Regions from separate parts of the Bradyrhizobium sp. 613_E4_N2_2 genome, predicted to be linked through region 2. Evidence: riboswitches for the same ligand, from Rfam matches in the RefSeq annotation. Region 2 holds a riboswitch; each other region holds the start of a gene.
The links. A riboswitch is a leader RNA that binds a small molecule or an ion and turns the genes downstream of it on or off. The one in region 2 is predicted to bind cobalamin.
Positions count from the first base shown of each region.

Region 1: it holds a riboswitch for cobalamin, as region 2 does, so the genes downstream of both, AB7290_RS30935 (TonB-dependent receptor) here and AB7290_RS29735 (DUF1636 family protein) in region 2, are expected to answer to the same signal.
Region 3: it holds a riboswitch for cobalamin, as region 2 does, so the genes downstream of both, AB7290_RS19580 (TonB-dependent receptor domain-containing protein) here and AB7290_RS29735 (DUF1636 family protein) in region 2, are expected to answer to the same signal.

Region 1 is NZ_CP197234.1:6,498,785-6,508,540, forward strand. Features, by position in the region: gene AB7290_RS30915 (efflux RND transporter permease subunit) at 1-2,714, opposite strand, end outside; gene AB7290_RS30920 (efflux RND transporter periplasmic adaptor subunit) at 2,711-4,144, opposite strand; gene AB7290_RS30925 (FixH family protein) at 4,229-4,621, opposite strand; gene AB7290_RS30930 (hypothetical protein) at 4,724-5,089, opposite strand; cobalamin riboswitch at 5,321-5,528, shown strand; gene AB7290_RS30935 (TonB-dependent receptor) at 5,729-8,077, shown strand; gene AB7290_RS30940 (GFA family protein) at 8,216-8,623, shown strand; gene AB7290_RS30945 (Cj0069 family protein) at 8,784-9,756, shown strand, end outside.
Region 2 is NZ_CP197234.1:6,198,109-6,207,864, reverse strand. Features, by position in the region: gene bluB (5,6-dimethylbenzimidazole synthase) at 1-117, opposite strand, end outside; gene cobS (adenosylcobinamide-GDP ribazoletransferase) at 122-904, opposite strand; gene cobU (bifunctional adenosylcobinamide kinase/adenosylcobinamide-phosphate guanylyltransferase) at 901-1,407, opposite strand; gene cbiB (adenosylcobinamide-phosphate synthase CbiB) at 1,529-2,470, shown strand; gene cobD (threonine-phosphate decarboxylase CobD) at 2,482-3,447, shown strand; gene AB7290_RS29745 (cobyric acid synthase) at 3,436-4,884, opposite strand; gene cobO (cob(I)yrinic acid a,c-diamide adenosyltransferase) at 4,908-5,543, opposite strand; cobalamin riboswitch at 5,584-5,805, shown strand; gene AB7290_RS29735 (DUF1636 family protein) at 5,902-6,276, shown strand; gene cobW (cobalamin biosynthesis protein CobW) at 6,273-7,322, shown strand; gene cobN (cobaltochelatase subunit CobN) at 7,322-9,756, shown strand, end outside.
Region 3 is NZ_CP197234.1:4,104,769-4,114,524, forward strand. Features, by position in the region: gene AB7290_RS19555 (adenylate/guanylate cyclase domain-containing protein) at 1-294, shown strand, start outside; gene AB7290_RS19560 (hypothetical protein) at 421-597, shown strand; gene AB7290_RS19565 (hypothetical protein) at 750-962, shown strand; gene AB7290_RS19570 (hypothetical protein) at 1,065-1,322, shown strand; gene AB7290_RS19575 (hypothetical protein) at 1,451-1,672, shown strand; cobalamin riboswitch at 1,748-1,961, shown strand; gene AB7290_RS19580 (TonB-dependent receptor domain-containing protein) at 2,076-4,193, shown strand; gene AB7290_RS19585 (DUF6925 family protein) at 4,211-5,221, shown strand; gene AB7290_RS19590 (hypothetical protein) at 5,283-5,861, shown strand; gene AB7290_RS19595 (LysR family transcriptional regulator) at 5,946-6,830, opposite strand; gene AB7290_RS19600 (MFS transporter) at 6,987-8,348, shown strand; gene AB7290_RS19605 (L-talarate/galactarate dehydratase) at 8,387-9,580, shown strand; gene AB7290_RS19610 (ribonuclease activity regulator RraA) at 9,587-9,756, shown strand, end outside.

The sequences.
Region 1 (9,756 bases), 300 kb from region 2:
ATCATCCAGATGCCGCCGACCAGCGCGAACGGCAGTGACAGCATCACGATCAGGGTCTCGGTCATCGCCCGGAAGTTCAGGTACAGCAGCAGGAAGATGATCGTGAGCGTCACGGGCACGACGATCTTCAGACGGGCGGCGGCGCGCTGCAGATATTCGTACTGGCCGCTCCACACGACGTAGGTGCCGGCGGGAAACCGGATGCTCTCCGTCACGGCGCGTTGCGCGTCAGCGACGTAGCTTCCGATGTCGCGATCCCGGATGTCGACGTAAATGTAGGTCGCAAGCTGGCCGTTCTCCGTCCGGATCGACGTCGGCCCGCGCGCGGGCTCGACCTTCGCCACCTCGCCGAGCGGCACGGCGCCGCCCGACGGCATCGGCACCAGGATGTCGCTGGCGATGGCCTTGGGGTTGTCGCGAAGGTCGCGCGGATAGCGCATGTTCACGGTGAACCGCTGCCGTCCCTCCACGGTCGTCGTGACCGTCTGACCGCCGAGCGCGGCCGCGATGGTGTCCTGGACGTCCTGGATCAGGATGCCGTAACGGGCGAGCGCCTCACGGTCGGGAACGATCTCGAGATAATAGCCGCCGATGCCGCGCTCGGCGTAGGCCGACGAGGTGCCGGGTACGGTCTTGATGACGCGTTCGATCTGCTTCGCGAGTTGGTCGATCTCGGCGAGGTCATTGCCCATGACCTTGACGCCGACCGGCGTGCGGATTCCGGTCGAGAGCATGTCGATACGTGCCTTGATCGGCATGGTCCAGGCATTGGAGACACCCGGAAACTGCAACGCCTTGTCCATCTCGGCGATGAGACTGTCGACGGTTACGCCGGAACGCCACTGCTCCTTCGGCTTCAGGTTGACGATCGTCTCAAACATCTCGGTCGGAGCGGGATCGGTCGCAGTAGCGGCTCGTCCCGCCTTGCCGTAGACCGAAGCGACCTCCGGAAACGACTTGATGATGCGGTCCTGCATCTGCATCAGCTCGGCCGCCTTGGTGACCGAAATGCCGGGCAGCGTCGTTGGCATGTAGAGCAGCGTTCCCTCGTTCAGCGCCGGCATGAACTCGGTGCCAAGCTGGCGCGCCGGCCAGATCGTCACCGCAAGCACGACGAGCGAAGCCAGGATGACCAGCGTCTTGGCGCGCAGAACCCCCTTGATCACGGGACGGTAGATCCAGATCAGGACGCGATTGATGACGTTCCTGCTCTCGGGGACGATCCTGCCGCGGACGAAGATCACCATCAGCGCCGGCACCAGGGTGACGGACAGCAACGCCGCGGCGGCCATCGAGAAGGTCTTCGTGAACGCCAGCGGGCTGAACAATCGGCCCTCCTGCGATTCCAGCGTGAAGATCGGCATGAACGACACGGTGATGATCAACAGGCTGAAGAAGAGCGCGGGGCCGACTTCGGATGCCGCGTCGATCAGAACCTGCACGCGCGACTGATCGGGCCTCGCCCGTTCCAGGTGCTTGTGTGCGTTCTCGATCATGACGATGGCGGCGTCCACCATGGCGCCGATCGCAATCGCGATACCGCCGAGGCTCATGATGTTCGACCCCAGCCCGAGCAGCTTCATGGCGCCAAACGCCATCAACACGCCGACCGGCAACATCAGGATCGCGACGAGTGCGCTGCGGACATGCAGAAGGAACACGATGCAGACGAGCCCGACGACGATGCTCTCCTCGAACAGGGTATGCTTGAGGGTATCGATGGCCGCGTAGATCAGGTTCGACCGGTCGTAGACCGGCACGATCTCGACCGATTTCGGCAGGCTGCTCGCGATCTCCCTGAAGCGCTTCTTGACGTTTTCGATGACGTCGAGGGCATTGACGCCGAACCGCTGCAGCACGATGCCGCTCGCAACCTCGCCCTCGCCATTCAATTCGGCGATGCCGCGCCGCTCGTCGGGCCCGAGCTCGACGCTGGCGACGTCCCGCAACAACACCGGCGTGCCGTTGCTCGTCTTCAGCACGATGTTGCCGAGATCGTTGATGCTCTTGATGTAGCCCTTGCCGCGGATGACGTATTCGAACTCGGAGAGCTCGACGGTGCGGCCGCCGACGTCGGCGTTGCTGGCGCGGATCGCCTCACGTATTTTCTGCATGCTGATGCCGCGGTCGCGCATCCGCTGCGGGTCGAGGACCACGTTGTACTGCTTGACGAAGCCGCCGACGCTGGCGACCTCGGCGACGCCTTCGGCCTTGGCCAGCGCGAATTTCAGATTCCAGTCCTGGATCGTGCGCGTGTCCGCCAGGTTCAATTCCTTCGATACCACGGCGTATTGGTAGACCCAGCCGACGCCGGTCGCGTCGGGTCCGATGGTCGGGGTGACGCCGGCGGGAAGCCTGGACGCCGCGCCGTTCAGGAATTCCATGACGCGCGACCTCGCCCAATAGATGTCGGTGCCGTCCTCGAAGATCACGTAGACGAAGGAAACGCCGAAGAACGAGAAGCCGCGTACGACCTTCGATTTCGGCACCGTGAGCATCGCCGTCGTCAGCGGATAGGTGACCTGATCCTCGATCACCTGCGGCGCCTGGCCGGGATACTCGGTGTAGACGATGACCTGCGTATCCGAGAGATCCGGGATCGCATCCAGCGGAAGGTGAACCAGGGCATAGAGGCCGGCGGCGGCCGCGAAGCCGGTCCCGAACAGCACGAGCAGCAGATTGCGCGCCGACCAGGCGATGATGCGGGCGATCATTTGTGATCTCCCGTTGCATTGCCAGGGCCGGCGTCGGTGGCCTGGGATGCCGCCTCGCCAAACCCCTTCAGCGCCGCCTTCAGGTTGCTTTCCGCATCGATCAGGAAGTTGGCGGAGGTCACCACCGCCTCGCCGTCCGCGAGACCATGGCGCACCTCGACATAGCCGCCGCCGCGACGGCCGAGCTTGACTTCCCGCGGTTCGAAACGCCCTTCCCCCTTGTCGACGAGGACGGCCTGCCGGCTGCCGGTGTCGAGCACCGCGCTGTCCTGTATCGCCAGGACGGGCGCGGCATCGGCCGTGTCGATATCGGCATCGACGTACATGTCGGGCAGCAGCACCGCGTCCGGATTGGCAAGCTCGATCCTGATGCGAACGGTTCGCGTGTCGCGGTTCACCTGCGGATAGACGACGGCGATTGTCCCGGTGAAGGTTCGGCCGGGGAAACTGCGCGCGCGCACCGCGACTGACTGCCCCACCGCGATGTTGCCGAGATCGCGCTCGGCCACGTCGACCAGCGCCCAGACCACCGAGGTGTCCGCGATCCGGAACAGGACGTCGCCGGGATTGGCCCGCATGCCTTCGATCGCGTTGCGTTCGAGCACGACCCCGTCGCGCGACGCAGACCAGCGTATGGCCACGGGCGCGGTGTGCGTCTTGTCCATCTCCGCGATGACGGACTCGGGAACGTCGAGATTGACCAGCCGCTGCCGCGAGCCGCGGCCGTACATCTCGACACCGCCGACCGTCCTGGAGGTGATCGTCGCGAGATATTCCGCCGCCGCGGACGCCACCGCCGAACTGTAGATTTCCATCAGCGGCTGGCCGGCCTTCACGCGCGTGCCGGTCGTCACGTCGGCGACCTTCTGCACGAAGCTCTCGGCGCGCATCGCGATCACCGACACGCGGCGTTCATCGAGCTGGATCGTGCCGGGCGCCTTCACCGAGACCCGGATCGGGCGCCGCGCGACGGGCTCGGACTTCACGCCCGCGCGCTGGATCTTGCCGGGCGACAGCTTCACCGTGCCGTCGTCGGTGTCGTCGCCTTCGTAAACGGCGACATAGTCCATCCCCATCGGATCCTTCTTTGGGACGGGCGACGTGTCGGGCAGCCCCATCGGATTGCGGTAGTAGAGGATTTTTCGCGGCGAAGCCGCTTGCGCCTTCGGTAGCGCCGGCGCGACGGCCGCTCCATCGTCGTCGTAGACCGGCACATAGTCCCGCCCGCGGTCGTCCTTCTTCTGACCCGCAGACCAGAGCGGCGCACCGCTTGGATCGCGGTAGTAAAGCGGCGTTCGCTCCGCGCCAGCCGCAGCCGATGATATGTCGGCCTCAGCGAGCCAGCCCGCACCGTTCGAATGCCAGTAGTAGCCGGCCAGGACCAGGCCACCGCCCAGCGCAAGAGCCGTCAGGAGACGCAGCGTTTTCATATGGTGTATCCGCGCGCCCGGGAGCGCGCGTCCGTGTGAAGGAAAAAGGGGAATGTCGGGCGCCGCCGGGCAGCGCCCGAACGCTCACTTGACCGCCGTGACGATCACCTTGCCGGTGACGGTCTCCGGTTCGCCCTGCACCTTCACGGACAGCGTCATCTGGTAGCGTCCAGCCATCGGCAGGTCCGTCTTGAAGGCGTACACACCCGGCTCCCTGGACGGCAGCGGCGCGACCGCCGATTCCATCTCGGCCATCCCGTCCGGGGCCATGTCGAGGCGGCTTTTGAAGATGACTGCGTCCGGTATCGGCTTGCCGGTCTGCTTGTTCGTCAGGCGAACGGCGAGCGTGACGTCTTCGCCCTTCTTCATCTGCGGAGTGACGGGCTCGAAGGCGTAGTCGCCCGCGCCCGCCATCGCGGCGGAAGCGGCAAGCGAAAGGGTGGCGGCGAGAGCCGCGGTGCTGATTTTGGAAAGCATTGTCCTGTCCTCATGAATTGATCTTTCGCCGTGGCGCGTGAAGCGCGCACGTCAGTCGTCGTCGCGAGCAGGCACGCCGCTCGCGTCTCGGGCTTTGCGAGATCAGATTCGAGGAGGTCGGAAAGGAGGACTGCCGCCGCGGAAGGAAACGACCTGATCCGGGGGAATAGCCATCGTGCTGGCCATGACGGCGAGACGTTCGAACGCCACGGGCCTGACATCACCGAGCGCGATGATCCCACCGACGCAGCAGAAGCCCATCCCGCACTTGTAGCCGCCGCTATGGGAGCCCGTTCCCTTCATGTCGGGACAACAATCGTCCATCGACATGTCGGCGTCGCCGCTCATGTGCATGGCCGTCTGCATGCCATCCGACGACATTGCGAGGTTCGCCGCGGACGCGCCAACCGGCAGCATCGCCAAGGATATGGCGATGGCGACTGCCAGGATGGTACGGACGAACTGCATCAATATCGACTTACCTTGTCGGGCCGGAACTCGGCCTCAGTAGCATACTCGGACACCAAAGGCAGTTATTGATCGTGGTCAAGCGTTCGTTACCCAGGCTCGTCCGGAGGCCGGGTTGGACGTTTCGACGCGGTCCTTCGGACTATCGTGCAAAACAGCAACACAAGGCCACCATCGACCGACCGGCCCGTCCAGCAGCCCGCGCGGATGTTGACGCGCTCATCCCCTGATGCCAGTTTCGTGATCGGTAGTGTCCGCAAGGACTCTTCAAGGGAATGCGGTGCGTCCACCTCAGTGGGCAATTCCGCGGCTGCCCCCGCAACTGTAGGCGGATAGCCGACGACCAAACGAACCACTGGAGCCCCGCTTGGGCCTCTGGGAAGGTGGTCGAAGGCGATGACCCGCGAGCCAGGAAACCTGCTACCAGCCATGGTCACGCGCGAACGCATTGGGCGGGGTGCCCTGATGTCGGACAAGTAGCCGGTGCATCCGCCGCCTGGGGCGAAGGTGGATGACTAAGGCAACCGCGGTGACGGTTTGTTTGCGTCGCCGCAGAGCGTTGTCGTGCAAAATCTTCATTTCCGTGCTGGCGCAAGGCCAGCGTTATCGCGTGCTTTCCTGATTACTCTGCTCTCGTCGGTGTCCTTGTCGTCCGCGGCGCTCGCGCAAAGCGCGGCGCAGGACAACCGCTCCCGGGAGGTCGGCCCGGTGATCGTGTCGCCGCCTGCGCCGCGACAGGCTCCTGCCGTCAGCCCCGGCACTCAGAAGCAGCGCGCGGCCCGGCGCGCCGCGGGACGCAATCGTGGCGCCCCTGCTATCGCCGTTCCGGCCGCGCAAGCTCCGAGCGGGCCGGTACAGACGCCGCTCAATACGGCAGCCGTCACCGACGTCGGCTCCCGGCTCGGCATCACGGCGCGCGAGATGCCGGCGACCGTCGAGGTCATCGGTCAACAGACGATGCAGAACCTGGGCATCCGGACCACGACCGACGTCGCCAAGGCTGCAGTCGGCGTCACCGGCGGCGATGCGCCCGGCGCGCCCGCCATCTTCTCGATGCGTGGCTTTTCCGGCGACCAGATCTCCACGCTCTACAACGGAATCCCGATCGGGCCGTCGACCATGACCGGCCGTCCCATGGACGTGGCTGGTCTCCAGCAGGTCGAGATCATCAAGGGACCGGACTCGCTGGTGGCGGGCCTCGGTGCGACCGGCGGCGCCATCAACTACGTGAACAAGGCGCCGCACACCGGACCAATCGTCAACGACGCCTTCACTTCCTACGATTCCTTCAACGGCTATCGCGCCGGTTACGGATCGGGCGGCAGCACGCTGATCAACGGCCTCGACTACCGCTTCGACATCAGCCATTTCAACAACAAGGGCTTTATCGACGACACCTATTCGAAGCTCAGCAACGTCTCGGGCCAGCTGAACTATCGCGTCAACGAGAACCTGAGGATCTGGGGCGCGACCGAATACAGGCAGGACAACGACCGCTTCTACTGGGGGACGCCGCTGGTGCCGGCGAACGCGCCGGGCATCGTGCCGACGTATGGCGTCGTCTCCGGCCTCTGGAGCAACTATTACCTCGGCGGCGGCACGCCGGTCCCGGTCACCATCGACGCGCGCACGCTGACCACGAACTACAACGTGCTCGACAATCACAGCGGCGCCAACGAGCTCTGGCTGCGCAGCGGCTTTCAATGGGACATCACCAACAACATCTCGCTGAAGAGCCTGGTCTATGGCTATGACGCCCACCGGCACTGGTTCAACAACGAGATCTCGTCGTTTGACCAGACCGTAGGCAATTTCGCAGGCGCGCAGAGCATCTACCGCGAGCGCCTGGCGCTCGATCACGCGCAGCGGCTCTACGGCAACATCACCGACCTCACCGTCAATTCCAATCTCGGCGGAATGGACAATCGCTTCGTCGCCACCGTGGCGGCGAGCAGCAACCAGTTCAACGTCTCGCAGGACACGCTGTTCTTCAATGACTACGTCGACCTCCTCAATCCGGACCGCGGCCTCTACGGCCCGCGCAGCGACGAGAAGATCTACACCCATCTCGACACCGCCTCGCTGTCGTTCGAGGACCGGCTCAAGCTGACCTCGACCTTTGCGCTGATCGGCGGCATCCGTTTTGAGAATATCGAGCTGTCGCGGACCCGCTTCGACGAGAATGGCCTCCTGAAAGCCAACTATCCTTTCTCGAAGACGTTCAATCCGGTCACCGGACGCATCGGCTACACCTGGGACATCGCGCCCGGCGTGATGCTTTACAGCCAGTACGCGACGGCAGCCGACCCGACGGTGGCGAACATCTTCATCCTCAGGCCCACGACGCCGCTGCTGCTCACGACGTCGCGGACCTACGAGACCGGCGTGAAGCTGCTGTCGGCCGACAGGCGCGCGGAGGCCACGTTCTCGGCCTTCGACATCGAGCGCAAGAACGTCTACGTCCCCGAAAGCGGCATCCTCTTCAACGTCGCCGGCAAGATGGCCTCCAAGGGCGTCGAGATCGCCGCCGCGGTCAATCCGGTCGCGGGCCTGAAACTATGGGGCAACGTCGCCTTCGTGCAGTCGCGCTTCATCGACTTCACCTATGTCGACGGCAATGGCGACTTCCAGTCCTATTCGGGCAAGACGCCGCCCAACGTTCCCAACTTCATCGCCAACGCCGGCGCCTCCTATCGCTTCGACACGAAGCTGCCGGTCGAGATCGGCGGCCTCGTCCGTCACGTCGGCGACCGCTTCAACTTCCAGGACAATCTGGTCACGATGGACGCCTACACGATCTTCGACGCATACGCGTTCGTCGATATTCCAAAAGCCTATTTCCCGGGCGTCGACCAGACCCGGATCAGCTTTCGCGTGAGGAACCTGACCAACAAGCCCTACGCGGCCTGGGGCGATCCGGGTTACACCGACCAGATCATCCTGGGCGCGCCGCGCAGCTACGAGATCGCGGCTTCGTTCAAGTGGTAGTCGCGGATCACCTCGCCCGCGCCGTGGCAGGAGTTGTCACGCGACAGTAGGACGCAATCGCAAATCGATTGCGCCGTTGAAGCCGCAGGTCTCGAGAGCTATCGATCAACGAGACCTGTCTTCCATCGGGAGGAACGCATGAGCACCATCACCGGCGGTTGTCACTGCGGCGCGATCCGCTATCAGGTCGAGGGCGAAGCGATCGTGCACGCGCTGTGTCACTGCCGCGATTGCAGGCTTCACGCGGGCGCTCCCGTCGTCGGCTGGACGATGTACGCGGACGATGCCGTCAAGGTGACCAAGGGCGAGCCCAAGGTGTATCACTCCTCGGAAAATGCCCGGCGGCACTTTTGCGGCGACTGCGGAACCGGCCTGTTTTATGTCAATGCCGACATGTTGCCCGGGGTCATCGACGTCCAGAGCGCGACCTACGACGATCCCGATGCCGTACCGGCGACGATGCACATCCAGGTCGCAGAGCGCCTTCGATGGATGGAGCGCGCGCACGAACTGCCGACATTCGACCGCTATCCTCCGCCACCGTAGCGGCGCGCGCGAAGCGTTCGCCGTCTAGATGGAACCGCACAAGCACCATCTTGCAACGACCGGACGATTTCACGTACATTCATCGGCGTGGGGACGAAGCAGACTCCCCGTGAGACCTCGGTCCAAGCTCTGCGCAGCACGCCATTCGTGGAGCTTGCGCATGGATACCGAACGCCACCCTCCTCTCCGCCATACCGTTGCCATCCTCTCCCGCGGCGATGCAGCCGCGCGCCGGGACGCGACGGCGCAAAACAGCCGCTTCGTTCGCGTTTTCGAAGCACTCGCCGCGGTCGGCATCGAAGCCCGGCCGGTGATCTACGACGAGATTTTCGCCGACGCCGCGCGCGATCAACTGCTCGCCGTCGATGGCGTGCTCGTCTGGGTCGATCCGATCCATCAAGGCAAGACGCGCGAGGCCCTCGACCCGCTGCTTCGCGACGTTGCGGCGCAAGGGCCGTGGGTAAGCGCCCATCCCGACGTGATCCTGAAGATGGGCGTCAAGGACGTGCTCTACCGAACGCGTCACCTCGGCTGGGGAGCCGACACGCACCGCTATGACACCGCCGCAAGCTTCCGCGCCGAATTTCCTTCGCGCCTTCAGGCGAATGGTCCGCGCGTGCTCAAGCAAAATCGCGGCAATGGTGGCCAGGGGGTGTGGAAGGTGGAGGCCCTGCCCAACGTGGACGCCATGGTTCGCGTGCTGCATGCCCAACGCGGCAGTCTACCCGAGGACATTCCGCTCGATGCCTTGCTCGCCCGCTGCGAACCGTATTTCGGATGGGGCGGCTGCATCATCGACCAGGCGTTCCAACCCCGCCTACCCGACGGCATGATCCGCTGCTACATGAGCGGCGCCAAGGTCGCGGGCTTCGGGCATCAATTGATCAAGGCCCTGATCCCGCCGCCGCCGGAAGGCCCCGACGCACCCGAGGCTCAGCCGGGCCCACGGATCATGCACGGACCCGCTGCTTCGCAATTCCAGGCGCTCCGAAGAGCGATGGAGGACGAATGGACGCCGCAGCTGATGGGCACGCTCGGCATCGACGAGCCGTCGCTGCCGGTGATCTGGGACGCCGACTTCCTGTACGGGCCCCGCGACGCCGCCGGCACCGACACCTACGTCCTGTGCGAAA
Region 2 (9,756 bases):
GATCAGGCGATCGATGGCGCCGGCCGGCAGCGGATCGGCGCGGAAGCGGCGCACGTCGCGGCGCCACACGAACAGCTCGCGCAAGTGCTGACGGAAGGTGTCGTCGAACTCGACCATGAGATCAGCCTCCCATCCGGAAGGATGCCGCCACCAGCAGAATGAGGATCTCGCCGGTCTGCTCGAATGCGCCGAGGATGTCGCCGGTCTGCCCGCCGATCTGGCGGATGGCAAGCCGCGCCAGCATCAAGCCGGCGAGCGACAGCAGGATCAGGCTGACCAGCGCCTTGCCAGGCCCGAGCGCGAGGGCGAGGGCGAGCGTTCCAGCAGCGAAAGCGATGGCGACGCTGCGGCCCGGCGGCGATCCCGCGCTTGCCGACAGTCCATCAGATCGTGCCGGCGGGACCAGCGACATGAAAGCCGGCACGCCCGCGCGGGCGGCAGTGTGCGCGGCGCACAGCGCGAGCGCGACGGCCCAGGGATTGGCGATCGCCGCGAGCGCGCTCCAGCGCAGACCGAACGACAGGATCAGCGCGCAGACGCCATAGGTGCCGATCCGGCTGTCGCGCATGATCTCGAGCTTGCGCTCGCGCGTCCGGCCGCCGCCGAGCCCGTCGGCGGTATCGGCAAGGCCGTCCTCATGCAGCGCGCCGGTGATGAGCGCGGTCGCGGCCAGCGTGAGCAGGGCGGCGAGGTTCGGTGTCAGTCCGAACCGGCTGGAAACCTTGTAGACCAAGGCACCCGCGAGGCCGACCAGCAGTCCCGCGACGGGGAGTGCCCAGGTCGCGCGCGCGATGGCGCCTTCGCCTGCGGGCTTCGACGATGCCACCGGCAGAATCGTGACGAACGATGCCGCCATCCTGAGATCGGCGATAATCTCTTTGAAAAGCTCGGCGCGCGGCATCATTTCAGTTTCATCGGCAGGCCGGCCACGACGAACTCGACTTCGTCGGAAACCGCCGCGATGACCTGGTTCATGATTCCGGCGGCGTCGCGATAGCTGCGCGCCAGCGCGTTGTCGGGCACGATACCGAGGCCGACCTCGTTGGTGACGAAAATGACGGGGCTCTTCTGGCCGCCCATGAAAGCGGCGAGCTTCATGAGTTCGTGTTCCCAGTCACGCCCCGCATGCATGATATTGGAGAGCCACAAGGTCAGGCAATCCACCAGCCTTGGGCCGGCGCCATCGGTCTCGATCAGAGCTTGCAGGAGATCGAGTGGTACCTCTCGCTCGATCCAGTCGACGGCCGCGCGCTTGGCTCGATGCTTGGCGATGCGCACCTCCATTTCGGCATCGAGCGCCTCGGCCGTCGCGATGTAGATGGGCTGGCCCGGAAAGCTGCGCGCGCGCTTTTCCGCGTGGGCGCTCTTGCCCGATCGTGCTCCGCCCGTGATCAAGATGACGGCCATAAAGTTCTCCTGTGGGCCTGACTAATCACCAATCGCGGCCAAAGACAAAGCCGAAATCAGGCGGCCGGGGGCTTGCGCTCCGCCTTCGCTTTGCGCAACAGGGGCGGGACAGGAGGCGTGCGTGGGTTTTGCGGGGGCGATGGCGGTGGCGATGGCGGTGGATGCCCTGCTGGGCTGGCCGTCGTGGCTGTTCGCGCGGATCGGTCATCCCGTGACCTGGCTGGGCCGGCTGATCTCTGCCATCGACGCCGCCTGGAATCGCGCGTCCGATCCGCCGGCATTTCGCCGTGCTGCGGGCGTGGCTGGAGCGCTTCTGGTGATTGCGATCTCGGTCGCAATCGGCTGGGTACTTCAGTCCTTGCTCCCCTGGGGATGGATAGAGATCATACTCGTGGGTGTGCTGGCCTGGCCGCTGGTCGCCTTGCGCTCGCTTCATGATCATGTCGCTGCCGTCGCGAAGCCCTTACAGGCGGGCGACATCGCCGCTGCGCGCGCAGCGGTGTCGCGCATCGTCGGACGCGATCCCGCGACGCTCGACGAAGCCGGCATCGCGCGCGCGGCGATCGAGAGCCTCGCCGAGAACGCCTCCGACGGCATCGTGGCGCCGGTGTTCTGGGGCGCGCTGTTCGGACTGCCCGGCATTTTGGGCTACAAGGCGATCAACACGCTGGACTCCATGATCGGTCATCGCAGCGAACGCCACGAAGCTTTTGGCTGGGCCGCGGCACGCATCGACGACGTCGCAAACTTCATTCCGGCGCGGCTGACCGGCTTTCTGTTCGTCCTGTTGGCGTCGCGGCGCTCGGAGGCGCTGTCGTGCATGACGCGCGATGCCCGCCGTCACCGCTCGCCCAATGCCGGCTGGCCGGAAGCGGCGATGGCGGGCGCGCTCGGCGTGCGGCTCAGCGGCCCCCGCATCTATCGCGGCAGCGCGACCGATGAGCCCTGGCTCAACGAAGGCGCGCGCGATCCGCTTGCCGCGGACATCAGCCAGGGGTTAACGATCTACCGCCGCGCCATGCTGCTGCTCGCCGGCCTCCTTGCGATCCTGGCCTTCGCGTGAAAGAACGGGGCATGCGCGAGCACGGTGGAAATCTCGATCTGGCCCAGCAGCGTTTTGGCGGGCGCGCGGAGGACTGGATCGATCTGTCGACCGGGATCAACCGCCTGCCTTATCCCGTGGGTGAGGTGAGCCCGCGCGCATGGAACGCGCTGCCGTCGCGCGCTGAGATCGAGAGCCTGCATCAGGCGGCACAGCATGCCTACGGCACAAGCGCGCCGATCGTCGCAATGGGCGGTGCGCAGGCCGCCATTCAATTGCTGCCGCAACTCGCGCCAGTCGGCCGCGCGCGCATCCTCGGGCCGACTTACAACGAATATTCCGGGGTCTTGTCGGCTGCAGGCTGGGATGTCCAGGAGGTCGGCGAGCTCGACGCGCTGGCGGGCACAGATCTCGCCGTCGTCGTCAATCCCAACAATCCCGATGGCCGGCGTTTTGCGCCAGAGGATTTGCTGGCGCTGCTGCCGCGCGTCGGCCGTCTCGTCATCGACGGGAGTTTTGCCGATGCCGCCCCGCAGCTGTCGCTCGCATCCGAGGCGGATCGGCCTGGACTGCTGGTCCTGCGCTCCTTCGGCAAGTTCTATGGTCTTGCCGGCCTGCGGCTTGGGTTTGCGCTCGGCCATGCGGCCGACATCGCCAAGCTCGCGGCGATGTCGGGGCCATGGCCGGTGTCGGGAGCTGCGATCGCGATCGGCTGCCGCGCCTTGCGCGACGACGCCTGGGCCGAGGCCACGTCCGCGCGGCTCGCACGCGACTGTGCCCGCCTCGACGACATCGTGCAGTCGCAAGGCTGGCGGCTCGTCGGTGGTGCGCCGCTGTTTCGTCTCTACGAGACGCCTGATGCGCTTGCTGCGCAGGAGAAACTGGCGCGTAGCCAAATCTGGTCGCGCGTATTCGCGAAAGAGCCGGCATGGCTGCGCCTCGGGCTTCCCGGCAGCGAAGCCGAATGGACGCGCCTTGCCGAGGCGCTAGCGCGCTAGCGCGAGCAGGCCGCCGACGTCGAGATGCTGTTCGATGTGATCGGCGAGGGCGTCGAGCGCGCTCTCGACCCTGCTGTGATAAGGCTCGTCGCCTGCCGGAATGTCGAGCTTTGCGAGATACGCCTTGCGGAAATCATCCGACGTGAACAGGCCGTGCAGATAGCTGCCTTGCACGCGGCCATCGCGTGAGATCGCGCCTTCGGGCTCGCCGTTCAGTTTCGCAAACGGGCGGGCGCGATCCGGTCCGTCGGTGCGGCCGATGTGGATTTCGTAGGCGTCGATCGGCTGGTCCGTGGCGGCATGCACGGCCGCGACGCGCGTCAGTGTCTTCTGCGGGCTCATCATGGTCGCGACGTCCAGAAGTCCGAGACCCGACGTGTCGCCGGCAGGGCCTTCGATGCCATCGGGGTCGGCGACGTTGCGCCCGAGCATCTGATAGCCGCCGCAGAGGCCAAGCACATGGCCGCCGCGGCGGTGATGCGCCAGGAGATCGATGTCCCAGCCCTGCGCGCGCAGGAAGGCGAGATCGCCGCGGGTGGACTTCGAGCCGGGGATGATGACGAGGCGGACGTCGCCGGGGATGGCTTCGCCCGGCCGCACCATCACGAGATCGACGCCAGGCTCGAGCTTCAACGGATCGAGATCATCGAAATTGGCGATCCGCGACAGCGCGAGGCAGGCGATCTTGCACTGGCCCGGCTTGCGCGCGTCGCTCAGCCCCAGCGCATCCTCGGCTGGCAGCTCGCCGGCGCGCGCGAACCAGGGCAGCACGCCAAGGCCGCGCCACGCGGTCTTCTGCTCGATCAGCTTGTAGCCGTCGTCGAACAGCGAGGGGTCGCCGCGGAACTTGTTGATGACGAAACCCTCGATCATCGCGGCATCGTCGGGGTTGATCACCGTCTTGATGCCGACGAGCTGGGCGATGACGCCGCCGCGGTCGATGTCGCCGACCAGCACGACCGGCACGTCGGCCTTGCGTGCAAAGCCCATATTGGCGATGTCGGCCTTGCGCAGGTTGACCTCGGCCGGGCTGCCGGCGCCTTCGACCAGCACCAGATCGGCGCGCGCTTTCAGCCGCTCGAAGCTTTCCAGCACCGCGCCCATCAGCGACGGTTTCATCGCCGCATATTCACGCGCCCGCGCGGTCGCGATGCGCTTTCCCTGGACGATGATTTGTGCGCCGACATCGGTCTCCGGCTTCAGCAGCACCGGGTTCATGTCGGTGTGCGGCTCGACGCCGGCGGCCAGCGCCTGCAGCGCCTGGGCGCGACCGATCTCGCCGCCGTCGACGGTGACGGCCGCGTTGTTCGACATGTTCTGCGGCTTGAAGGGCAGCACGCGCAGGCCGCGCCGCGTGAAGGCGCGCGCGAGGCCGGCGACGATGAGCGACTTGCCCACGTCCGAGCCGGCCCCCTGGATCATCAATGCGCGCGCCATGGTGTTTTCAGAATCTGGCGTCGTCAGAACTCGACGCCGGCTTGCGCCTTGATGCCGGAGCGGAAGGGGTGCTTGACCAGCGTCATCTCGGTGACGAGATCGGCGATCTCGATCAGCTCGTCCTTGGCGTTGCGCCCGGTGAGCACGACATGCGTCATCGGCGGTTTGTGCGTTTTCAGAAAGTCGACGACCTCGGCGATGTCGAGATAGTCGTAGCGCAGCGCGATGTTGATCTCGTCGAGCACGACCATGCGCAGATTGGAATCTGAGATCAGCTCCTTGGCCTTCGCCCAGCCGGCCTGTGCTGCGGCGATGTCGCGGGCGTGGTCCTGCGTCTCCCAGGTGAAACCTTCGCCCATCGCATGGAACTGGCAGAGCTCGCCGAAATGGCCGGTGAGCAGGCGCCGTTCGCCGGTGTCCCAGGCGCCCTTGATGAACTGCACGACCGCGCAGGGGAAGCCATGGGCGACACAGCGGACGATCATGCCGAAGGCGGAGGTGGACTTGCCCTTGCCGGCGCCGGTGTGGACGATGATGAGGCCCTTTTCGCCGCTCTTGGTCGCCATGATCTTGTCGCGGGCGACCTTGATTTTCGCCATTTTCGCGGCGTGGCGGGCGTCGGTTTCCTCGGCCGTTTGGGTATCCGGTTCAGGCGTCATCTGACAGGGTCCTTCGGCTTGACAAGAGGCGGCCGGGGGCAAATGGTGGCCCGGCGTTGGTTCCTGTCCTATGACAGGCGAAGAGGGAATGCGATAGGGTCCGAATCGACAAGATTCGGCTCCAAACTGCAGCCGCCCCCGCGACCGTGACCGGAGAGATGCCCGAAGCCACTGATCCCCCAGGGGATCGGGAAGGCGGGGATCGAAGGGCCAAAAGCCCTGCTCCGCAAGCCGGGAGACCTGCCAGCGCGGACGAGTTTTGGACCGGCGGACGGGGTGTTCCGCGACGGGGAAACGGACCTTCGGGGGAATGGTCCGTGTGCCTCTTCGCCTCCCGCTGTTTATCCTGGAAGAGGCGATGACCGTCACACTTCACGTCTGTATTACCTGCCGTGCCGGCCAGACGCTCGACGAGGGTGAGACGACGCCCGGCAAGCGCCTGCATGGTGCGATCCTCGACGCCGGCGTGCCCGAGGGCGTCAATGTGGTTCCCGTCGAATGCCTGTCGGCATGCAGCCAGGGTTGCTCGGTTGCGCTCAGCGCGCCCGGCCGCTGGTCCTATGTCTATGGCCGTCTGTCAGAGGCCCATGCGAGCGACGTGGTCGCGGGTGCTGCGGCCTATGCCGCCGCGCCCGACGGCCTCGTGCCCTGGCGCAGCCGTCCCGAAATCTTCCGCAAGCAGTCGCTTGCCCGCATTCCCCCCATTGCCGTGTTGCCGGAGGCCGCCGAATGAACTCGCTCGCAAAAGTCCCTGTGACGGTGGTCACGGGTTTTCTCGGCTCCGGCAAGACCACGCTGATCCAGCATCTGCTCGCAAACCCTGACGGCAAGAAGCTCGCCGTGCTGGTCAACGAGTTCGGCAGCGAGGGTGTCGACGGCGAGATCCTGAAATCCTGCGCCGATGCGAATTGCCCGGAGGAGAACATCGTCGAGCTCGCCAATGGCTGCATCTGCTGCACCGTTGCGGACGATTTCATTCCGACCATGGAAAAGCTCTTGGCGCGGCCGGTGCGGCCCGATCACATCCTGATCGAGACCTCGGGCCTGGCGCTGCCGAAGCCGCTGCTGAAGGCGTTCGACTGGCCGGAGATCCGCTCGCGGATCACGGTCGACGGCGTGATCGCGCTGGCCGATGCCGAGGCTGTTGCCGCCGGCCGTTTTGCGCCGGACCCGGCTGCCGTGGAAGCGCAGCGCGCAGCGGATGGAAATCTCGATCACGAGACGCCGCTGTCGGAAGTGTTCGAGGACCAGATCGCCTGCGCCGACATCGTGCTGCTGACCAAGGCCGATCTTGCGGGGGCCGCAGGGATCGAAGCCGCCAAGGCCGCCATTACCGCCGAGATGCCGCGCCGCGTGCCGATGCTATCCGTCACCGATGGCGCGATCGATGCGCGTGTCATCCTCGGCCTTGGCGCCGCCGCAGAGAACGATCTCGCCGCGCGCCCCTCGCATCACGACGGCGAGGAGGATCACGAGCACGACGATTTCGCCTCCGTTGTGATCGATCTTCCTGAAATCAGCGACATCGACGCACTGGTCGCGTCGGTGCAGCGTCTTTCGCGCGAGCAGAACGTGCTGCGCGTCAAGGGCTATATCGCGGTCGCGGGCAAGCCGATGCGCCTGTTGCTGCAAGCGGTCGGCGAGCGCGTGCGCCACCAGTTCGACAAGCCCTGGGGCGCAGCTCTCAGGCAGTCGAAGCTTGTCGTGATCGGCGAGCACGGCGATATCGACGAGGCCGCGATCAAGGTCGGACTTGGGCTTTCAGGATCTGGTATCTGATGCACGTCGTCTTCCGCGAGAGCCGCGGTCTCGAGGAGACCGCGACGCCAAGGGACATCGGCCAGGACCCGGCCGATCTCGTGGTGCTCTCGTACTCGGATTCCGACCTTGCCGCGTTCGCGGCCGGCTGGCGGCGCGGCCGTAACAGCCTGCCGTCGCTGCGGCTCGCCAATCTCGCGGAGCTGCGTCATCCGTTGTCGGTCGACACCTATATCGAGCGCACGCTGTCGCAGGCGCGCGGCATCCTGGTGCGCCTGATCGGCGGTGAGTCCTATTGGCCGTACGGGCTCGCGGCCCTGCAGCAGCTTGCGAAGAACCGCAACATCGTGCTGGCCGTGCTGCCGGCCGACGGCCGCGACGACACGCGGCTCGATGCCTACTCGACCCTGCCGGTTTCGACGCTGCGCCGGCTCAAGGTGCTCTGCGACACCGGCGGTCCTGTTGCAGCCCAGGCCGCGATCGCGCAGCTCGCGTTGGCCTCGGGCCTTTACGCAGGCCCGGTCGTCGGCGAGATGAACCTGCCTGAGATGGGCTTTTACGATCCCGCGCGTGGCGTCATTGCTGCGCCGATGGCAGGCGAGGGAAAGCCGCTCGCGTTCGTGACCTTCTATCGTTCCTATCTCACCGCCGCGGATACCGGGCCGGTCGACGCCCTGATCGCGGCGCTGCGCGAGCGCGGCTTTGACGCGTACGGCGCGTTCGTCACCTCGCTGAAGGCTCCGGGCGTTGCGGACTGGCTGCGGACCTATTTCGCGACGAATCCTCCGGCCGCGATCGTCAACGCGACGGCGTTCTCGGCGATGGGCGACGACGGCACGACACCGTTCGATGCTGCATCATGTCCCGTCTTCCAGGTCGCGCTCTCATCGGCACGGCGCGAAGACTGGGCGGAGTCGCTGCGCGGCCTGTCGCCCGGCGATCTCGCGATGCATGTGGTGCTGCCGGAGGTCGACGGCCGCCTGTTCGCGGGCGTGGTGAGTTTCAAATCGGCGGCGGAGCGCGATCCCGATCTGCAATTTTCGCATCTGGCGCACCGCCCTGACGAGGAGCGCGTGAACGCCGTCGCCGCGCGCGTTGCGGCCTGGCGGCGCCTCGCGGAGACGCCAGCCGCCGAGAAACGGGTGGCGCTCGTGCTCTCGAACTACCCGGGCCGTCCGCATCAGATCGCGCATGCGGTTGGTCTCGATGCGCTGGCGTCGGTCGAGGCATTGCTGTCTGACCTGACCGAGTCCGGCATCGATGTTGCGCCGGTTCAGGCGCTCGGCGAGACGCTGCTCAAGCAGAACTTGACCTGGAGCGTCGCCGACTACCGCGCGGCGCTCTCGCGCTTGCCGCAAGCCTTGCAGGATGATCTCGCGCAGGCCTGGGGCGCGCCGGAGGATGACCCGAGCTGTCGCGACGGTGCATTTCAGTTCGCGGCCATCGCAAGTGGCCAATCGATCATCGCGGTTCAGCCCGAGCGCGGCGATGCGACCACGCGCGATGCCGACTATCACGATCTCGCCCGCACGCCACGCCACGCCTATGTCGCGTTCTATCTCTGGCTCCGGCAGCAGGGTTTTGACGCCGTCGTGCACATGGGCGCGCATGGCACGCTGGAATGGCTGCCCGGAAGATCCGTGGCGCTGTCCTCACATTGCTGGCCGGAAGCCCTGATCGGCGATCTGCCGGTCATCTATCCCTTCATCGTCAACGATCCCGGCGAGGCCGCGCAGGCCAAGCGGCGCTTGGGTGCCGTCACCATCGGCCATCTGCCGCCGCCGCTGGAACAATCCGCGGTGCCGGACGGCCTGCGCCGGCTCGAACGTTTGCTGGACGAATATTCGACCGCCGATGGTCTCGACCCCGCCCGACGTCAGCGTCTGATCGCCGCGATTCGCGACGAAGCGCGTGCGGCAGGGCTCGAAGACGATCTCGGTCTCGATGCATCGGCTGCACCGGCGGAAGCGATCCCGCGGATCGATCGCTTCGTCTGCGATCTCAAGGAGAGCCAGTTCGGCGACGGGTTGCACGTGTTCGGCCGCGGCACCTGCGCCGACGCGGAGCGCGATGCGTTGCGTGCCGCGCTAGCGGGACAGCGCGTTGCGCCGGGGCCATCGGGCTCGCCGTATCGCGGACGCCAGGACGTGGTGCCGACCGGACGCAATCTCTTTGCCGTTGATCCGCGCGCGGTGCCGACGCCGTCGGCGCATGCGCAAGGCATCAGGCTCGCGGAAGAGCTGCTGCGTCGCCATTTGCAGGATCACGGCGACTGGCCGAAAGGCCTCGTGGTCGATCTCTGGGGCTCCGCGACGATGCGGACCGCCGGCGAGGAGTTTGCCATGGCGCTGCATCTCGCCGGCCTTGCGCCGCGCTGGGATCACGCCTCCGGCCGCGTCACCGGCTATGACATCATCGCACCGACGGAGCTCGGGCGCCCCCGTATCGACGTCAC
Region 3 (9,756 bases), 2.1 Mb from region 2:
GAGATCGATCGTCTGGCGGTGGCCGGCCAAAGCGCAACGCAGGCCATTTTCGAGGTGATGAGCAAGGCGCACGGGCTCAGCGTCCCGCAGGAGAGCCTGCGCGCGCGCTACGCCGAAGGCCTCGCCGCCTACCGCGCGCAACGCTTCGACGAGGCTCGCGCCGCGTTCAATGCAGCGCTCGAAGCCGTGCCCGGCGACGGTCCCTCGCGCACGCTGCTCGGCCGCATCGCGCAGTTCGAGGCCAATCCGCCGGACGCAGCTTGGGATGGTGCCTGGCGGCTGGAGCAGAAATAGCCGTTCTTGCTGGGCTTGCACCGCCCTTGCTGGAAAAAACGTTTCTACTGGATAACGATGTTCGCCGTGACCTATTTCTCAGGCTTAGGTTTGACGTCCCTTGTGGCGTTTGATGGGGACACGCCGATGACAGAACTTCATGACAGGCTGGAACGGTTCGAGACGCTCACCGCCGAATGCGAGCTGATTGCCAAGCTCGCCACCGACAGCACCAAGCGCGAGTTCTATCTGAGACTCTCGGAGCAGTACCGTCAGCTGGCGGTGGATATGCGGAAGGCGATCGCGACCAAGGCCGCGGCCTGACGCCACCTGCAATCCGTTCTTAATGTTTGGCGCGCATCCTTTGAGGATGCGAGCGTCGCGATCATGATTGCTCGCATTGGGAATGCCGAGGTCCGTTGCGGTGCAGCGCATCTCGCTGACGTCGCTTTGCCGCTCCTAACCAGGGCAATCCCATGCGCCTTCTCGCAGTCCTCATCTTCGCGCTCATGACGGCCGCCTGCAACCAGGAGCAGGACATCACCGGCTCGACCCCGGTCTGTGCGATGCGGAACTACAGCTCCTACAATCCCCGCGACATGAACCAGTGCGTTGCCGCCTGCAAGGCGTGCGACCACGGCAACACCGTCACCTGCACCACGTCATGCACCCTCAAGGGTGCCCACTGAGCGGCGGCGCTGGCTGGAGCTAGCGCTGAGGGTGCTCGGGCACCGGAACGATTCACATGGGTTAGTCATTGAAGCGGCAGGCAGGACGCGGAGTCCTATGGAATGGGTATGCTCGATCCCGGTCGGTTCCTGGTGTCGTGCTCGCATTGCGATGCATGGCCGATGGCGGCCAACGTCAAACGTTCGAGCTGGTCTTCGTCGCCGCACGAGGTCCGCTTCGTATGCCCGCGCTGTCGCCGCGAGGAGACCGCCATCATCTCGGCCTCCGGTGAGCTGACCCCGATCCGGCGCATCGACGCTCCGCTGCGCGACGTCACCGCGGCCTGGGCTCAGGCCCAGCGGCCAAGAGGTCGGGCGTAGCCCGCCCGTCACAGGACCAAGAGATCGGGCGTAGTCGGCTCTGCGCAACGCCTTGCGCGGTCCTTTTTTGGAACCCGGCCTACGCCGACGCGTTTCCGCTCCGACATCAACGCACCGAGGCCCTGCGAATGATCAGCGAGCATTTCGACACCCGCACCCGGATCAACATGAAGCTGGCGCTGGATCGGGTCTGCCGCAATCGCCCGGTCGGCGAGGACCATTGCTTTCGCAGGTCCGTTGCCGAGAACATCATCCGCTGCGCGCTCACAGGCCGCACCGGCATCGGCCAGCTCGTCGATGCCGGCGAGCGGGCGATGATCAGGACGCGTTCGGAGCGGGAGACGGCCTGATTGCGCCGGCTCAATCTCCGGTGCGGTGCTTTGCCCGTCATGCAACCGGCCGATTGACTCTCCGCTTGCCCGCCCCGTAGATTGGCCGGTGACGGTTCTCCTCACGGAGATCAAAAGGGAACGTGGTGCGAGGTTTTCCCGATACCGGGATATTCTCAACGCCACGGCTGCCCCCGCAACTGTAAGCGGTGAATCTTTCGTCATATGCCACTGGGAATCTCGGTCCTGGGAAGGCGACGTAAGGTAACGACCCGCGAGCCAGGAGACCTGCCGTCAGCCGTGGTCACACGCGAAGATGTCGGTCGGGGAGTACAGACATTAGCTTCACCGGAGCAATCGAACGCTCTGCCGTGAAACCTCGTTCGCTGTGACGTGCCACTGACGTCATACCGAGGTTACAAGAGTGTCCCGTATTGTCTTTGCCGCCAGGCGCTTCCGCGCCGGCGTTGTCGCGTTCGTTTCCCTGTATTCGCTCGATCTGTCCATTGCCCAGGCCCAGCAATCGGCATCGCCCGATCTGCTGCCGCCGGTCGAGGTCGCGCCGACCGAGCGTCCGGCCAAGCCGCAAGTCGCGCGGCCTGCGCCGGACAAGCCCGAGCGGCAGCGCGTCGCTCGGTTGCCGAAACCCGAGCTGGTGCCGGCGTCGCCCCCGGTTGCCGGGGTATCCGCGGCCAACCTGTTTCCGACGGTCGTCGTCAGTCCGACGGGCGTTGTCACTCCGACCAATCTGGTTGCGAGCTCGGTGACGGTTCTGACCGCCAGAGACATGGAGCGCGATCAGCGCCGGACCGCATCCGATGCGCTGAGCGCGGTTCCTGGCCTGAACCTCGTGCAGACCGGCGGTCCGGGCGGACAGACGTCGATCTTCATGCGCGGAACGAATTCCAACCACACCAAGGTCCTGATCGACGGCATCGATGTCAGCGATCCCGGCAACCCGAACCGTTCGTTTGATTTCGGCCAGTTGCTCACCTCCGACATTCAGCAGATCGAAGTCCTGCGCGGTCCGCAGGGCGGTCTCTACGGCGCAGACGCGCTGGGGGGCGTGATCTCCATCGTGACGAAGAAGGGCGACGGTCCCGCCCGCGCCACCGGCTCGGTCGAGGGAGGCTCGTTCGGAACGTTCAATCAAACTGCAAGTCTGAGCGGTTCACAGGACCACTTCAACTATGCCTTCAACGTCGCGCATTTCCACGCGAACGACGTGCCGGTGACACCGGTCGAATTGCTGCCGCCGGGGCAGAAGGCGATCGGCAACTATTACGACAACATGACCTATTCGACGAAGCTTGGCGCCGAATTGAGCGAAAACCTGACGCTCAACGGCGTCGCGCGGTATACTGACGCCACCCTGCGCTTTACCGGAGACACTTTCGATCCCGTCACATCCGCGAGCTTTCCCGCGGCCGCGCAAAGCACGCAGACGGTGCACCAGCTCTTCACGCGCGGGGAGGCGGTCTGGTCCGCTCTCGACGACCGGATGAAAAGCTATTTCGGCGTCAACTACACCAATCACTGGAACTACAACATCTCGCCCGGCAACGCGATGGCCACGATCACGACCGGCGACCGCGTCAAGTATGATTGGCACACCACGACCCAGCTCGCGCCCAACAACAATGTCATCATTGGTGCGGAGCATGAGACCGAAACACTGCAAACGGCGACGGTTTCGGCGCAAAACGTCAACAAGGCCGGATATATGGAGCTGCAGTCCCAGTTCCGGGATCGAGTCTTCTTCACGGCCAACGTCCGGCAGGACGACAACGAGCGGTTTGGAGAGCATCCGACCTTTCGTCTGGCGTCTGCCGTGATCGTGCCGGTCACGGATACGAAGTTCAAGGGAAGCTACGGCACGGGGTTCAAGGCGCCGACGCTTAACCAGCTTTACGTCAGCTTTCCCGCGTTCTTCTTCTTTGCAAATCCCAACCTCAGGCCCGAGGAAAGCGTCGGATTCGACGCCGGCTTCGAGCAACCCTTGTTTGGCGATCGCGTTCGCTTCGGGTCGGCCTACTTCCGCAACAACATCACGGACCTGATCCAGAGCACGTTCGATCCCCTGACGTTCACGAGCACCAACACCAATATCGGCAAGGCGATCACGGAGGGCACGGAGAGCTTCGTCGCGGCTGCGATCACGGACCGGCTTCGCGTTCGTGCCGACTACACTTTTACCCGCGCGGTGGATGCGACGGCGGGACTGGAGCTGCTGAGGCGTCCGAAGGAGAAGTGGAGCGCAAATGTCATCTGGAATCCGATCGACCCGCTCACATTGTCCGCAACCGTGTTGCACGTCGGGAGTTTCGTCGATGGTAACCGCGACTTCAGCATTCTGCGTCTGCTGGCTCCGGCCTACACTGTCGTCAACGTCGCAGCCGAATATCTGGTCACCGACCAGGTGAAGGTGTTCGGCCGGGTCGATAATCTCGCCAATGTGCACTATCAAAATCCGACTGGCTTTCTGCAGCCGGGACTGGGCGTCTATGGCGGCATTCGCCTGGCGAATTACGACGTCAGATAGCGAGAGAGAGAAGCCTCATGACGACGGCCGATCCGCTCATGGACCTGATCGCAAGCCAGCTTGCCGACGCTGAGGCCGGCTGGAGCGTCGGCACGTTCGGTGCCATTGCCGAGTTCACACGCGAGCCCGGTGAGGCCTTCGATATGGAGCAGTCGCGCAACGGGGGCAGCGTCGTGACGCAGAAGGGTGGGATGCGCGTTGTCTCCCACCCGGGCCTGCGCCTGATAGCATCGGAATCGCCGACCACGGAGAGCTGGAGCCACCGCATCGCATTGTGCCTTCCGCATGAAGCCAGCGCCATGAGTGGTCGTACCGTGCTGACCGAGCTCGGTCCGGATATCGAGGCGCTCCTGACGAGGGATCGCAGCGGCATCCTGTTCGACCTTGGCCTCGGAACGTTGCAGGTCGACGCCTGCATCCGCGTCAGCGATGCCGATGCCGTCGCCGCGCTCAGGAGCCGCACGGGCCAATCCGTGTTCGCGCCCGAAAGCGACGCCATGCGGATCATTCTGGCCGCCAATCCGCACCGCGTCTTCACCAGCCGTATCGGGCGCGCCGAGGTATTCCAGCCGATCCCGCCGCCGGGTGGGCGAAGCCCTGACGGCCCGCACACCCACGTCCTGCCAAAGCTGCTCGCGCATCGCCGCACCCATGCCGCCACCGAGCCGCTGCCTGAGTGGTGGATCCCCTGCGCGCATCTCTATCCGGCCCATCCGCTGCGCGATCAGCTCGGCCGCAAGCGCGCTTTTCGGCCGGATCATCACGCAGCCTTCCAGGCGCTGCTCGAACTCTATGGGCTGCCGGAGCTGACGGCGTGCAAGAGGGCCGTGGTCGAGGCGGTCGCGAAGGGGCGGGGACCTGAGATGGTGACGCTTCCGCCCGATCGCACGGCGCGCGCCACCGTTCGCGTGGCCTTGCGTCAATTGGCGGCCAAGGAGCCGCACACGGCGGCACTCGCCGCCTGGCTTGCCGCCTACGACCGGCGCGATCCAGCCGAGACTGAAGATCCCATGGAGGCTCTTCACTGAGTCAGACGTGATGCTACGTTCCAGCAAAATTGTGCTACAAATCCTACAAGGAGATCGTTCCATGACTGTCACCATCCTGCCGCCCCACGCCGACCGTTTCCGCCTTCATCCGGTCGCGTCGCGCCTCGCGCCGATGTTCTGCTTTGCGCTGCTGACGGTGTCATGCGCGCTCGCGAGCTTCGCGCTTGCCTGCGCGACGCCGTTTGCGGCGTTCGCCGTCGTCGCCGCCGCAATGCTGCCGATGCGTCCGGCGCTGCTCGTCGTCACTGGCGCCTGGCTCGTGAACCAGACCATCGGCTTCGGCGTGCTGCACTATCCCATCGATGGCAGCACCATCGCCTGGGGCTTTGTCATCGGTGCTGCCGCGTTGCTGTCGACGGCAGCGGCATCGACCGTTCTCCGCCTGCTGCCGCAGGGCCGCACGCCGCTGATGCTGGCCATCGCGCTCGTCGCCGCCTATGCCGCCTATGAGCTCGCGCTGCTTGCCGCGACGCCGTTCCTTGGCGGAGAGGGCGCGTTCACTGCGGCCATCGTGACGCGCATCGGGCTGACCAGCGCCGTCTGGCTCGCCGGCCTCGTCGCCGCCTGCGAGATCGTCCGCCTGGTCGATCCGTTCGGGCGCGCGATGCGGAACGCGTAGGACGCCTCCGGAGTCTCCAGGTCCGGTCGTTGCGATGACCGGACTTTGCCCCACCACCGCAGGGCACCGCGCTTCAGGCTGCGCTCAGCGTGCGGTCCGGAACGCAAGTTCGCGCAGCCGAGGCAGGGCGGTGTTGCGGTTGTCACTGCGCCAGATCGCATGGAGTTCGGCGAAGACCGATGGTCCGAGCCTGATCGGGCGAAACACGACGTTGTCGAAACAGGCGTTGCGTGTTTCGTCCGGGACGATCGCAAGGCCGAGACCTGCGCTGACCAGCGACAAGATAGCCTGTGCCTGACTCATCGATTGCACGACCTGGGGCCGGATGCCATTGGCGTCGAACGCCGCCGTCAAGAGCGCGCGCATATATGGACCGCCCGACGAATACATGATGAAGGGCTGGCCCTCGAGATGCGACAGCTCCGGCCGGCGTCGCACCGCGAGCGGATGGTCAAGCGGCAGCGCAAGGGCAAGCCCTTCACGGAAGACGCTCGCGCTTCTAATTGGCTTCTCCGTCTCGATCGGCCGAACCAATCCGAGATCGATCCGGCCCGACCTCAGTGCATCGAGCTGCTGGCGCGATGTCAGCTCCTCAAAGGTGATCTCGATATCCGGCAGTTCATCGCGAACTCGCGTTGCGAGCCAGGGCAAATAGCCGTACGTCGTCGCGCCGACGAACCCGATTGACAGCGCTCCACCGGCGAGCGACGCGGCTTGCCGGGCGGCTTTGACCGCATGCTCGCGCTGCTGAAGCATCGCGCGGGCCTCGCTCAGGAAGGCGCGTCCGGCCGCGGTCAGCCTGACCGATCGGCTGGTGCGCTCGAGCAGCTTGACGGCAAGCGTTGCCTCCAGGATCTGGATCTGCCGGCTGAGCGGCGGCTGCGTCATATTCAGCCGCTTGGCGGCACGACCGAAATTCAGCTCATCGGCCACCGCCACGAACGCGCGTACCTGTCCGAACTCGATCATTGATACCTTTTCTGGATCAATTAAATCCAAAAATGAGTTTAGACCTGAATTGATCGCTGATCTAGCTTTCTCGCGTCCGATCGTCGCTGGCGTTCCGGACATCCACGGTCGCCGAAGGCGGCCGGGCAAACAAAATCGGGAAAGAAGGGGAGCAGCGTGGCCACGGAGCAGAAGCCGTCCGCACGGACGCATTATCGTTTCGTCACTCTGGCGTTGATCACCATCCTGCTCGCGCTCAGCAGCGGCGACCGGGCGACGCTATCGATCGCCGGGCCGAACATGTCGAAGGCGCTCGGCATCACGCCGGTCGAGCTCGGCTGGATGTTTTCGGCGTTCGCGTGGGCCTATGTACTTGCGCATCTTCCCGCTGGCTGGATCGCGGATCGGCTCGGTGCGAAACAGACCATTTTGGGCGGATTGATCTTGTGGTCGCTCGTCACCTTCCTGATGAGCTGCGTCGGCTGGGCCAGCTACCCGTTCCTGGTGATGCTGATCCTGCGCTTCATGCTCGGTGTCTTCGAGTCGCCTGTCGGCCCCGCGGCCGGGCGTATCATCGCGGCGTGGTTTCCGTCCGCGGAGCGCGGCGTCGCGGGCGCCATTTTCAACAGCGCCCAATATGTCTCGCTCGTCCTCTTCACGCCGCTGATGGGCTTCCTCGATCACCGCTTCGGCTGGGAGCACATTTTTGGCGTGATGGGCGTGCTGGGCTTCCTGTTCGCGGCGCTCTGGGCCGTCGCCTACTACCCGCCGAGTCGTCATCCCAAAATTGGAGCCGCAGAGCTCGATCATCTGCGTGCCGGAGGCGCGCTGGTCGAACTCGGCGGGGCATCGTCTGCCGCCGCTGCGGAGCAGGGGCCGCGCTGGTCTGATCTCGCCGAGCTGTTCAGGAGCCGCATGCTCTTCGGCATCTTCCTGGCGCAATACGGCATCTCGTCCATCACCTGGTTCTTCGTGTCCTGGTTTCCGACCTACCTCGTCAAGGACCGCGGCCTGTCGGTGCTCGATGCGAGCCTGATCGCGACCATCCCCGCCATCTGCGGCTTCGTCGGCGGCGTTACCACAGGCTTTTTCACCGACTGGCTGTTCAAGCGCACCGGTTCGCTCAGCATCGCGCGCAAGACCCCGATCACGGTCGGCCTCGTCATGACGGTGCTGATCATCGGCTGCAACTACACGGACTCCACGGTCCTGATCACCGTGCTGATGAGCGCGGCCTTCTTCGGCAAGGGTTTTGGCTCGCTGGGCTGGACGGTCGTTGCCGACACTGCGCCCAAGGAGGTGATCGGGCTCACGGGCGGCGTCTTCAACGCCGTCGGCAACACCGCCGGAATCGTGACGCCTGTTGCGATCGGCTACATCCTCTCCGCCACCGGATCGTTCAACGGCGCGTTGCTGTATGTCGGCCTGCATGGGCTGCTGGCCGTGCTCTGTTACTGGGTCATCGTCGGGCCGATCGAGCGTCTCGTCATTCGCGAAGGCAGCGGGCTGATCCGCTCCGCGCCGGTCGCTGCCGAATGACATCATTTCCCGTAAATCCACATCGATAGGAGAAAGCCATGAACTACCAGGTCAACGCGCGCATTATCGCCAACCCGCTCGCGGCAGGGCTCGCAGCCGGGGAAGCGACGACGGACCGGATCGCATGGGTGAGGACGTCGCTCGTCTTCCTGCCGCTCGCCCAGGCGATCAGCGATGCCAAGGTTCTCACCGGCCGGCAAAAGCCCCTCACCGAGATCGCCTTCCTGTTTGCCGAGATCGAGACCGAGAACGGCCACAGCGGCATCGGCTACAGCTATTCGAAGCGTGCCGGTGGTCCGGGGCAGTTTGCGCACGCCAGGGAGATCGCCGGCGACCTGATCGGCGAGGATCCGAACGACATCGCGCGTCTGTGGGACAAGCTCGTCTGGGCCGGCGCCTCGGTCGGCCGCAGCGGCATGTCCACGCAGGCCATCGCCGCCTTCGACATCGCGCTGTGGGATCTCAAGGCCAAGCGCGCCAAGCTGCCGCTGGCAAAGCTGCTCGGTGCCCATCGTGACTCCGTGCGCTGCTACAACACCTCGGGCGGATATCTTTCGATGCCGATCGAGGAGGTGAAAGAACGCGTCAGCATGGCGCTCGACAGGGGCATCGGCGCCATCAAGCTGAAGGTCGGCCAGCCCGATCCGATGGTCGACCTCAAGCGCATCGAGGCGGTTCGCAACCATATCGGCGACGTTCCGCTGGCGATCGACGCCAACCAGCAATGGGACCGCACCACGGCGCTGCGCTTCGGCCGCATCGCCGAGCAATTCAACCTGACCTGGATCGAGGAGCCGCTCGACGCCTACGATTACGAAGGTCATGCGGCGCTGGCGGCCGAGCTTGCGACCCCGATTGCGACCGGCGAGATGTTGACCAGCATCGACGAGCATTACGAGCTGATCCGCAACAATTCGGTCGATTTCATCCAGCCGGATGCACCGCGCGTCGGCGGCATCACGCCGTTCCTCAAGATCCTCGCGCTCGCCGACCACAAGAAGCTCCAGCTTGCGCCGCACTATTGCATGGAGATCCATCTGCACCTGACCGCGGCCTATGCCCGGGAGCCCTGGGTCGAGCATTTCGAGTGGTCGGAGGCGATGTTCAACGAGAAGCTCGAGGTCGTGAACGGCCGCATGATCGTGCCGAACCGACCGGGCCTCGGCTTCAGCCTGTCGGAGCAGGCGCGCGCCTGGGCCCGTGACGTCCACGAGGTCGGAAAGCGCCCCTGAGGGAGGATGGCCATGTACGAACCAAAGACGAAGCTTAGTCCCCTGGATCCGTCTGTCATCCGCCGGCTGAAGGATGTCTCCTCGGGTTCGCTGACCACCGAGCTGTTCAAGAAAGGCCTGCGCCAGTGCTTCCTGGTCGGGCTGGTGCCGATGAACAAGGACGCGGTCCGCTTCGC